2 regions of the Mesorhizobium sp. M1050 genome follow, and region 1 is predicted to be linked to the other one. Evidence: predicted binding sites of a transcription regulator. Region 1 holds the regulator's gene; the other holds the start of a gene.
What was found. The regulator PhoB, encoded in region 1, activates phosphate uptake and scavenging genes when phosphate is short. The targets are predictions, from matches to a motif close to TGTCATNNANCTGTCAT.
Positions count from the first base shown of each region.

Region 1 (5,127 bases):
CTGCCGCCATGAACCGATCAGTTGGTCGAGCGGCTGCAGCGCGCGGGACGACACCAGGGAAGACGCGAAGATCATCCCTGCCGTCATCTTCCCTTGCAGCACGAGCCATGCTCCAACGCCCAGTATCGCCAGCTGAAGGATCATGCGTACCGCTCGCGATGCTCCGCTGAAGATCGCGTTGGCCGTGGACGAACGGTCATGAAGAATTAGCGCCTCCGCCACGTGCCTGCCCCAGACGCGCGCCGCGTTTTGGACCATGCCCATGGCGAGCAGCGTCTCCGCGTTGCGGGCAAAGGCCTGCTCCGACAGGCTGGCGACAGCCGAACGTTCCGCGGACAAAGCGTCATTCCTGCCGACGGCGAGCTGATTTGCCAGGACCAGCGCAAGCAACAGCGCAACCCCTGCCAGCGTAAGCCAAAACAGAAAGGGATGGATGAGGTACAGCAGGGTGAGGAAGAAGGGAGCAAACGGCAGGTCAAACAAGACCGCCACACTGCGTGACCTGATGAAGGCGCATATCGAGGCAAGGTCGCGCAGTGGAGACATGGCTGCGCCGCCGGCGTACTTGGCTTCAAGCGAGACGGCGAATGTCCTCGCACCCAGTCTGTCGTCGACAGTGGCTGCAACGCGCTGCGTGTAGATGGAGCGGACCGCATCGAGGAGACCGAGAAAGGCGAGCGCGAGAACCGCGATAGCCGACAGGTAGAACAGCGTCTCGACGCTGTAGGAAGGCAGGACGCGGTCATAGACTTGCAAGAGATAGAGGGGGATCACCAACAGCAGGATGTTGATGAGGAACGAGAAAGCACCGACATCGGCGATGGCGCGCCTGAAAACTGCCTGCAAACTGGACTCTCCAATCATCCCCGCGCTCCCTGACGGCTAATGGCCTCAAACATGAAGCCGCCGCTTAGACCGAGTGGTCGCTTGCCATGTCCAAGGGTTGGTCCAGCGTATAGGCGTGGATATAGTCGATTTTCATCTCCGCTGGAGTAGCCAGATGGTCAGGAGGCTGGCCGGCAATGCCGCCCACCGCGAGATTGGCCAGTATGTACATGGGGTCGTGCATGTCGGACGGCGTCGCCGCTTGGGCGACCTTCACACCGTCATAGGTCCAGACAAGCTCATCCTTTGTCCAGAGCAGGCCATAGGTGTGGAAACCGTCAGTGTCCGCAACGTTCACGGTGGACGAAACCTTCGTGTGCTCTCCCGTCTCATTGGTGTGCGCTGTCATGAAAAGCGTGTTCGGATCCTGACCGCGCGTTTCGACGACGTCCAGCTCCGGCGGCCACGATCCGTCTTCCGGAAGCAGCCAGAAGGCCGGCCAGGCTCCGGCCGTTTCGGGCAGGTCCGCCCGCATTTCGAAATAGCCGTAGGTTTGCGCGAAGGTGTCGTGGGTCGTCAGTATCCCCGAGGTGTATTCGTAGTTGTTAATCAGAGGCTTGATGTCCTCCGGCGCCTGCGCGGCGGTGATGGTGAGGACGCCGTTTTCAACGCTGAACGGGTGGACGGAACTCGTCGGGCCGTAATTGGCGTCGATATACCATTGCAACTCGCCATTGCTGCTCAATGTGCTGCCGTTCGGCGCTCCCCACGAGAAATTGGAATTCCAGGTGCCGTCCTGCCCGTCCCGAAGGCTCAGCGTGTTGAATTCGTCGGAGAAGGACAGCGTCATTCCGGACTTGTCTATCGGCAGTTCGAACTGGGTCGGCTGCAACTTGTCGATAGTCGTATTCTTGAACACCAGGATCTCGTCAGATCCGACGTTCAGCGTCACGTTCGATTCCACCTGAACCATCTGCGAACGGACGGCATCGAACGAAGTGAAGTCATAGCCGTTAAGGCGCACCACATCGGTCGCACCGAAATCGAAGATAAGATCGCTTCCATTTCCTTTGGAGATGGCGAAAGTGTCGGCGCCGTCACCGCCGATCAGGACATCATTTCCCTTGCCGCCATCCAGCGTCTGATGACCCGACCCGCCCTTGATGATGTTGTCCAACGCATTTCCGAACGCATATCGATTGGCGCCGGTAACGACCAGGTTCTCGAAATTGTCGGGGAGCTTGTAGCTCATCCAGGTGTCGATCGTGTCGATCCCTGCCCCGGGATCTTCGACCGCCTTATTGTTGGTGGAATAGAGATGATAATAGTCGTCGCCGGCGCCACCGTACATCGTGACATTGACGCCGGTGTCTCCCCAGAAGGAGTCGTTGCCTGAGGTGCCATGCAGTTCGGCCCCGGCTCCGGTTGCCGAGAACCAATGACTGGACGCGCCGGTGTAGGGAAGAGGAATACCTTTGGCGTTTAAGACCGTGCTCATCAGAAATCCTTCCTCTTAGTGTCCGACCTGGTCAAATCATTCGGCGCAGGGTCCGGCGACCGCTTTCAAAGCAACGTTGCAAAGAACGAGATCGTTCCCGCGGAATCGTCATCAGATCCAAGATCGTATTGACTATTCGGAGCACATACAATCAATAAAGAAGAGGGAAACTCGCTCTTAGTCGGATAAAATTTTTAATAAAATTGCGCATTTATGCGAAACCACATCCTCTAGCGGGCACATAGCCATATTAGTTCAAATTGTTTCTTGATGCGCGTGACTTTGATCGGAGTTCTGCGGGCAAGATAGCAATGTGACCAACTAAAGCGTGTCACGGGCCGTGCTTCCTGCGGCCAGCCTGGCAGAAAAGCGAATTGGGAGATCGGAGGGCAATCGCCAGCCAGTCAAGGTACGCGCCGAGCCCGCGACCGCGAAGGGCAGTTAAAACTTCGATCCCGCCTGCTTGAATGTCTGGATCGCGTGGCCATTGGCGACCACCTGCTGATCAAGTTTGAACCTTGGTTCCGATCTATCGGCTAGTCTTCCCTGATCGAGTAGCCTGCGCCCCGAATGGTGCGGATGACGTCGGGCATGCGGCCGTTGTTGACGGCTTTGCGCAGCCGCCCGACATGCACGTCCACCGTGCGTTCGTCGATGTAGATCGTTTCGCCCCAGACGTTGTCGAGCAGCTGGCTGCGCGAGAACACGCGGCCGGGATGGCGCATCATGAATTCGAGCAGGCGGAATTCGGTCGGCCCGAGCCGGATCTCGCTCTTCTTGCGATAGACCCGGTGCGATTCTCGATCGAGCACGATGTCGCCGACCTTCAGCACGCTGGACAGCAGTTCCGGCTTGGCACGGCGCAGCAGCGCCTTGACCCTGGCCATGAACTCCGGTGTCGAAAACGGCTTGACCAGATAATCGTCGGCGCCGGTCGAGAGGCCCCGCACGCGATCGCTCTCCTCGCCGCGCGCGGTCAGCATGATGATCGGCAGCCGCTCGGTCTCGGGACGCATTCGCAGGCGCCGGCAGAGTTCGATGCCGGAGACCGCCGGCACCATCCAGTCGAGCACCAGAAGGTCGGGCACGTTCTCCTGCAGCCGGATCTCGGCCTCGTCGCCGCGCGTCACGACCTCGACCTGATAGCCCTCGGACTCCAGATTGTAACGGAGCAGCACGCCTAGCGGCTCCTCGTCCTCCACCACCATGATGCGTGGCGCGATCATCGGCTGGTTACCCCTGTCGTCATGCCGCGGGCGCGGACATTGTCGTCTCGTCCTGTTTCGGACGATTGGCCGGCAGCTGCGTGCCGGTCAAAACATAATAGGCATTTTCCGCGATGTTGGTGACATGGTCGCCGATGCGCTCGAGGTTCTTGGCGCAGAACAAAAGATGCGTGCACGCGGTGATGTTGCGCGGGTCTTCCATCATATAGGTGAGAAGCTCGCGGAACACGGAGGTGTATTTGACGTCGATGCGTTCGTCGTCGGCACGCAGTTTCGCCAGCGCGGCGGCGTCACGCGCCGCATATTCCTCGATGACGCCCTGCACCTGGATCAGCACCAGTTGTGCCATTCCATCGATCGAGTGCGAAAGGTCGCGCGGCGTGACGCTGAGGCCGACAGTGCCGACACGCTTGGCGATGTTCTTGGCAAGGTCGCCGATGCGTTCGAGATCGCCGGCCATGCGGATAGAACCGACGACATGGCGCAGATCATCGGCCATCGGCTGCCGCTTGGCGATCAGCGTGATTGCGCGGTCGTCGAGCTCGCGCTGGCGCGCGTCCATGATCGCATCATCGGAGACGACGCGCTGTGCCAAGGCGTTGTCGGAATTCAAGAGCGCCTTGGTCGCACCGCCGACCATCGAGCTGGCGAGATCGCCCATGTCGCTGATGAGCTTGCTGATCTGACCGAGATCCTCGTCGAAAGAAGCGACTGTGTGTTCGCTCATGATCCTGTTCCTCGTATGCCTGAGCTCAGCCGAAGCGGCCGGTGATGTAGTCCTGCGTGCGCTTCTCGCGGGGCGACGTGAAGATCTTCTCGGTGCGGTCGAACTCGACCAGCTCGCCCAGATACATGAAGGCCGTCTGCTTCGATACGCGCGCCGCCTGCTGCATGTTGTGGGTGACGATGACGATCGTGTAGTCGGCTTGCAACTCGTCGATCAGTTCCTCGATCTTGGCGGTCGACAGCGGGTCGAGCGCCGAGGCGGGCTCGTCGAGCAGGATGACTTCCGGCTTCACCGCCACGGTGCGGGCGATGCAGAGCCGCTGCTGCTGGCCGCCGGAGAGGCTGAGGCCGCTGGCGTCGAGCTTGTCCTTGACCTCGGTCCAGAGTGCCGCGCGCTTCAGCGCCTGCTCGACGCGGCCGTCCATCTCCGACTTGCTCAGCTTCTCGTAGAGCCTGATGCCGAACGCGATGTTTTCATAGATCGACATCGGAAATGGCGTCGGCTTCTGGAACACCATGCCGATCTTGGTGCGCAGCAGGTTGAGGTCCTGCGAGCGGTCGAGAACGTTCTGGCCGTCGAGCAGCACCTGACCTTCGGCCGTCTGCTTGGGATAGAGCTCGTAGATGCGGTTGAAGACGCGCAGCAGCGTCGACTTCCCGCAGCCCGAAGGCCCGATGAAGGCGGTGACGCTGCGCTCCGGCAAGGACAGCGTAATGTCCTTCAGCGCCTTCGACTGGCCGTAGTAGAAGTTGAGGTTCTTGACCTCGATCTTGGCCTTGGCGGTGGCCTCGGCGGCGATCGTCATGTCTGGAGACAACATCTGGCTCATTTGTCCTCTCTGCGTCCGGTCA
Region 1 is NZ_JAMYMV010000046.1:15,761-20,887, reverse strand. It holds gene NKH57_RS22695 (type I secretion system permease/ATPase) at 1-846, opposite strand, end outside; gene eglC (endo-1,3-1,4-beta-glycanase EglC) at 911-2,323, opposite strand; gene phoB (phosphate regulon transcriptional regulator PhoB) at 2,860-3,549, opposite strand; gene phoU (phosphate signaling complex protein PhoU) at 3,569-4,276, opposite strand; gene pstB (phosphate ABC transporter ATP-binding protein PstB) at 4,302-5,105, opposite strand; gene pstA (phosphate ABC transporter permease PstA) at 5,102-5,127, opposite strand, start outside.

Region 2 (5,127 bases), on a different contig from region 1:
GAGGCATCCTTGCGCGCTTGCACGGCTGCCTCATAGGGCGTGTCGAGACCGCCCCTCCTGCCGCAGGCCGAAACGGCCGCGATCGCCGCCAGAAGCGTCAGCGTCACCAAAATCCTGCTTCCGGTCATCGATCCATCCGTCCGAAACGTTTGCCAGCCGCCGCTTTTAGCCGAGTTCTCGGCGTATTGCACCCCGGGATATTGCTGGTTGCAATATCAGGGATATTGCTGGTCGCAATAGCCCGGAGATATTGCTGGTCGCAGTAGTCGGCATCACGGTTTCGCCAGTCGTTTTTTCCAGGTGCGGATCTGTTTCCTCACCTCCGACGGCGCGGTGCCGCCGAAACTGGTGCGGCTCTTGACCGAGTTCTGCACCGCCAGCACCGAAAATATGTCCGCCGTGATGCCGGGATTGATCGACTGCAAATCCTCCAGCGAGAGCTTCTCCAGCCCGATCTTCTTCTCTTCGGCCAGCGCTACCGCCCGGCCGGTGACATGATGTGCCTCGCGGAACGGCAGGCCGAGCGTGCGCACCAGCCAGTCGGCGAGGTCGGTCGCGGTCGCATGGCCGGCGCCGGCGGCTTTCTTCATCGCGGCCGCGTTGACCGTCATGTCCGAAACCATGCCGGTCATCGCGGCCAGCATCAGGTCCAGCGTCTCGGCGGCATCGAACACCGATTCCTTGTCTTCCTGCATGTCCTTGCCATAGGTCAAAGGCATGCCCTTCATCACCGTCAGCAGGCCGACGAGATGGCCGGTGACGCGGCCGGTCTTGCCGCGCACCAGTTCGGCGGCATCGGGGTTCTTCTTCTGCGGCATGATCGAGGAGCCGGTGGAAAACGAGTCCGACAGCCTGACGAAGCCGAACTGCGGCGTCGACCAGATGATGATCTCCTCGGCCAGCCGCGACAGATGCGTGGCGCAGATCGCCGCCATGCCGAGAAACTCCAACGCGAAATCGCGGTCCGAGACGCTGTCCAGCGAATTGCGCATCGGCTCGCGGAAGCCGAGCGCCTTGGCGGTCCGGTGGCGGTCGATCGGGAAGCTGGTGCCGGCAAGGGCTGCGGCACCGAGCGGGCTTTCGTCCATCCGCTCGATCGCATCGCGCACGCGCGACAGGTCACGCGAAAACATCTCGACATAGGCCATGCAGTGATGGCCGAAGGTCACCGGCTGTGCCGCCTGCATATGGGTAAAGCCCGGCATCACCGTCGCGGCATGCTCCTCGGCCCGCTCCAGCAGCGCCCTGATCAGCCCCTTCAATGCCTCGGCGACGCGAAAGCACTCGTCCTTGACCCACAGTCTCAAGTCGACCGCCACCTGGTCGTTGCGCGAGCGTGCGGTGTGCAGCCGGCCGGCGGCCGGGCCGATCAGGTCGGCAAGGCGGGCCTCGATGTTCATGTGGATGTCTTCGAGCCGGGTCGAGAACTCGAAGCTCCCGGCCTCGATCTCTTTCAGGATCGTGTTCAGCCCGAGAGCGATTTTTTCTTGATCGGCCGCTGAAATAATGTCCGTCTGCGCCAGCATCTCGCTATGGGCGATCGAGCCTTTGATGTCCTGCGCATAGAGTTTGCGGTCGAAGGAGATCGACGCGTTGATCGCTTCCATGATCGCGGCCGGACCCGAGGCAAAACGTCCGCCCCACATCTGGTTGCTGGTCTTCTTGTCGCTCATGGCTATAACCCGTGCTTCGGAGCAGTTCTGAGAAAATGGCAGACGGTAATAAATTCTTCCCGGCCCCGCGCCTGATCCTCGCCGCTTTGGTGGCGGGCGCGCTGGCCGGCGCGGTCGCGGTATATGTCAGCGAGAGCCGGTCTGGCAACAATGCACCGGCACAAGCTGCCGTCGACGACAGCAAGGATGACGTCGCCTGCGCCGCCAAGAGCGACCGCGCCAAGAAGATCGCGGCCTCGGCCACTGGTGAAGTCGCAGCGCTTTTGCCGGCCGATCCGCCGCAATCCTTGAAAAGCCTCGCCTTTAACGGTCCGGACGGCAAGCCGATGACGCTTGCCGACCTTGCCGGCAAGACGGTGCTGCTCAATCTCTGGGCGACATGGTGCGCGCCGTGCCGTGCCGAAATGCCCGCGCTCGATGCACTGCAGAAGGAAAAGGGCAGCGACGCATTTCAGGTGGTCGCCGTCAATGTCGATGCCGGCGACGATGTGAAGCCGAAGAAGTTCCTCAGCGATACCGGCGTCGCGACGCTCGGCTACTACCGGGATTCGACGATGGCGCTGTTCAACGACCTCAAGAAGCGCGGCCTGGCGCTCGGCCTTCCCGTCACCATGCTGATCGACGGCGAGGGCTGCCTGCTCGCCCATATGAACGGCCCGGCCGAATGGTCGGGGCCGGATGCCAGGAGACTGGTCGAGACGGTGCTCAAACCCGAAAGCCTTTAGAGCAACTCACCGTTTCACGGCTGCGGCGGCTGTAATCAGCTTTGTCGTGCCCGAAAGCCAGCTTGGCGGAGCCCGGTCCTGAAGACGGTTCCTGCCCTGTTCGTTGTCGCGCTAAGTCGGCTAACGCCATTGCTTTGCCGTAGTCTGTTACGGGGAGGCGAGCATTGCTTCAGGCAGAGATGAAGTTCGTCGATCTGCAACAAAACCGTTGTCTGATTGTCATGAGCGACACATATTGCCTTTGCGGGAGTGCCCCTTTCGCCAATGACAAACGGGAGATGAAACATGAAGTCCTTCGGCTTCGCGGCCGGTGTTGCCGCCGCCTTTACGCTGCTTTCCTCAACCTCCGCTTTTGCTGTCACGCAGATCAGTTGGTGGCACGCCATGACTGGCGCCAATGCTGAAGTCGTCGACAAGATCTCCAAAGATTTCAATGCCAGCCAAAGCGACTATGAGCTCGTTCCGGTGTTCAAGGGCACGTATCCCGAGACGCTGAATGCCGGCATCGCCGCCTACCGCGCCGGCCAGGCGCCCGACATTATTCAGGTGTTCGACGTCGGCACCGGCGTGATGATGGCAGCCGAAGGAGCAATCAAGCCGGCAGCCGATGTGTTGACCAGCGCTGGAATGACCTTCGACAAGAGCCAATACCTGCCAGGCATAGTCGGCTATTATTCGAAGCCGGACGGCACCATGCTGTCCTTCCCCTACAACTCTTCTTCGCCGATCCTTTATTACAACAAGGATATCTTCCAGAAGGCTGGCCTCGACGTCGACAGCCCGCCCAAGACCTGGAAGGAAGTGTGGGAAGATGCCAAGAAGATCAAGGCGAGCGGCGCGGCCACCTGCGGCTACACCTCGACCTGGCTGACCTGGATCCATCTGGAGAATTTCGCCGCCTGGAATGATGTGCCATGGGCCACCCAGCAGAATGGCTTGGCCGGCGGCGATGTCGAACTCAAGATCAATGCGCCGATTTTCGTCAATCACTTCCAGGCGCTCGCAGACCTCGCCAAGGACGGCACCTTCAAATATGGCGGGCGCACCTCCGAAGCCAAGCAGATCTTCCTTGCTGGCGAATGCGGGATCATGACCGAATCCTCCGGAGGTCTCGGCGATATCGTCAAGTCCGGGATAAATTACGGCATTGGCCAATTGCCCTACGACAGCGACGCCAAGGGCGCACCGCAGAACACGACGCCGGGCGGCGCCAGCCTGTGGGTTTTCGCGGACAAATCCGACGAGGAATACAAGGGCGTCGCGGCCTTCTTCGCCTACCTGTCGAAGACTGACGTGCAGGAATACCTGCACCAGAAGTCGGGTTACCTGCCGGTAACGCTTGCGGCCTACGAAGCGACCAAGAAATCCGGATTCTACGACAAGAACATCGGTCGCGAGACGCCGATCCTGCAGATGACGGGTAAGGCGCCGACCGACAATTCGAAGGGCGTACGTCTGCCGAATCTGCCGCAGGTGCGCGATATCCAGAACGAGGAGTTCGAGAAGATGCTCGCCGGCCAGCAAACCGCGCAGCAGGCGCTCGACAATGCGGTTACGCGTGGCAACGCCGCGATCAAGGAAGCGCTGGGGAATTAAAGCGAGCGCAAAGTCCTTGTTCCACAGCGCACCCACCGTCCTGTCAGGGATCTCCCCCGGAGGGGGAGATTTGCTGTGATCTCGCCAATTGTCGATGCTGCCGAATCTGAAACGTCCGTCAATGCCATCTTTGACAGAGAGGGGCACCATATGGTGCCACCCGACTAACCAGCCCGGAGTGGCTCCTTGACCCCTCGCGTCGTCTTTCCCAACAAGGTCCTCCCCTACCTCTTGGTGGCACCGCAACTTGCCATCACGCTCGTCTTTTTCTACTGGCCGGCCGGTCAGGCTTTCTATCAGTCCATGCTCAGGCAGGACCCGTTCGGACTGAGGACCAGGTTCGTCTGGTTTGCCAATTTCAGGAAGGTGCTTGCCGATCCAGCCTACCTCAACTCGATCAAGGTGACGGTGGTGTTTTCCCTTGCGACCGCTATCGTCGCCATGTGCGTGGCGCTCCTGCTTGCGGTTATGGCAGAGAAGGTGGTGCGCGGCAAAGGTCTCTACCGCACGCTGTTGATCTGGCCTTACGCGGTGGCGCCGGCGATTGCCGGTATGCTGTGGCTGTTCCTGTTCAACCCGTCGATCGGGTCGCTGGCTTATGTGCTGAGAAGTTTCGGCATCGCCTGGGATCCGCTGCTCAACGGCACCGATGCCATGATCCTGCTGGTGTCCGCCGCTGCCTGGAAGCAGATCAGCTATAATTTCCTGTTCTTCGTCGCCGGCCTGCAGGCGGTGCCGAAAACTCTGATCGAGGCGGCGGCCATGGACGGCGCCGGCGAGACCAAGCGCTTCTGGACCATCGTCTTTCCGCTGCTTGCGCCGACGACGTTCTTCCTGCTGGTCGTCAACACCGTCTATGCCCTGTTCGACACGTTCGGCATCGTCCACGCCGTCACTGGCGGCGGGCCGGGCAAGGCGACCGAGACGCTGGTCTACAAGGTCTACAATGACGGCTTCGTCAATCTGATCCTCGGTGACTCCGCGGCGCAGTCGGTCATCCTGATGATCATCGTCATCTCGCTCACCGCCATCCAGTTCCGCTACGTGGAACGCAAAGTCCATTACGGCTGAGGGCAGCGATGATCGGTCAGTCCTCGACTCGCATTTTCCTCGCCCATGCCGTGCTCATCCTC
Region 2 is NZ_JAMYMV010000009.1:91,764-96,890, forward strand. It holds gene NKH57_RS08195 (lipoprotein) at 1-128, opposite strand, end outside; gene argH (argininosuccinate lyase) at 273-1,673, opposite strand; gene tlpA (thiol:disulfide interchange protein TlpA) at 1,709-2,398, shown strand; gene ugpB (sn-glycerol-3-phosphate ABC transporter substrate-binding protein UgpB) at 2,684-3,994, shown strand; gene ugpA (sn-glycerol-3-phosphate ABC transporter permease UgpA) at 4,181-5,065, shown strand; gene ugpE (sn-glycerol-3-phosphate ABC transporter permease UgpE) at 5,074-5,127, shown strand, end outside.
Region 2: the regulator PhoB is predicted to act here: its motif matches at 2,605-2,621, upstream of ugpB (sn-glycerol-3-phosphate ABC transporter substrate-binding protein UgpB).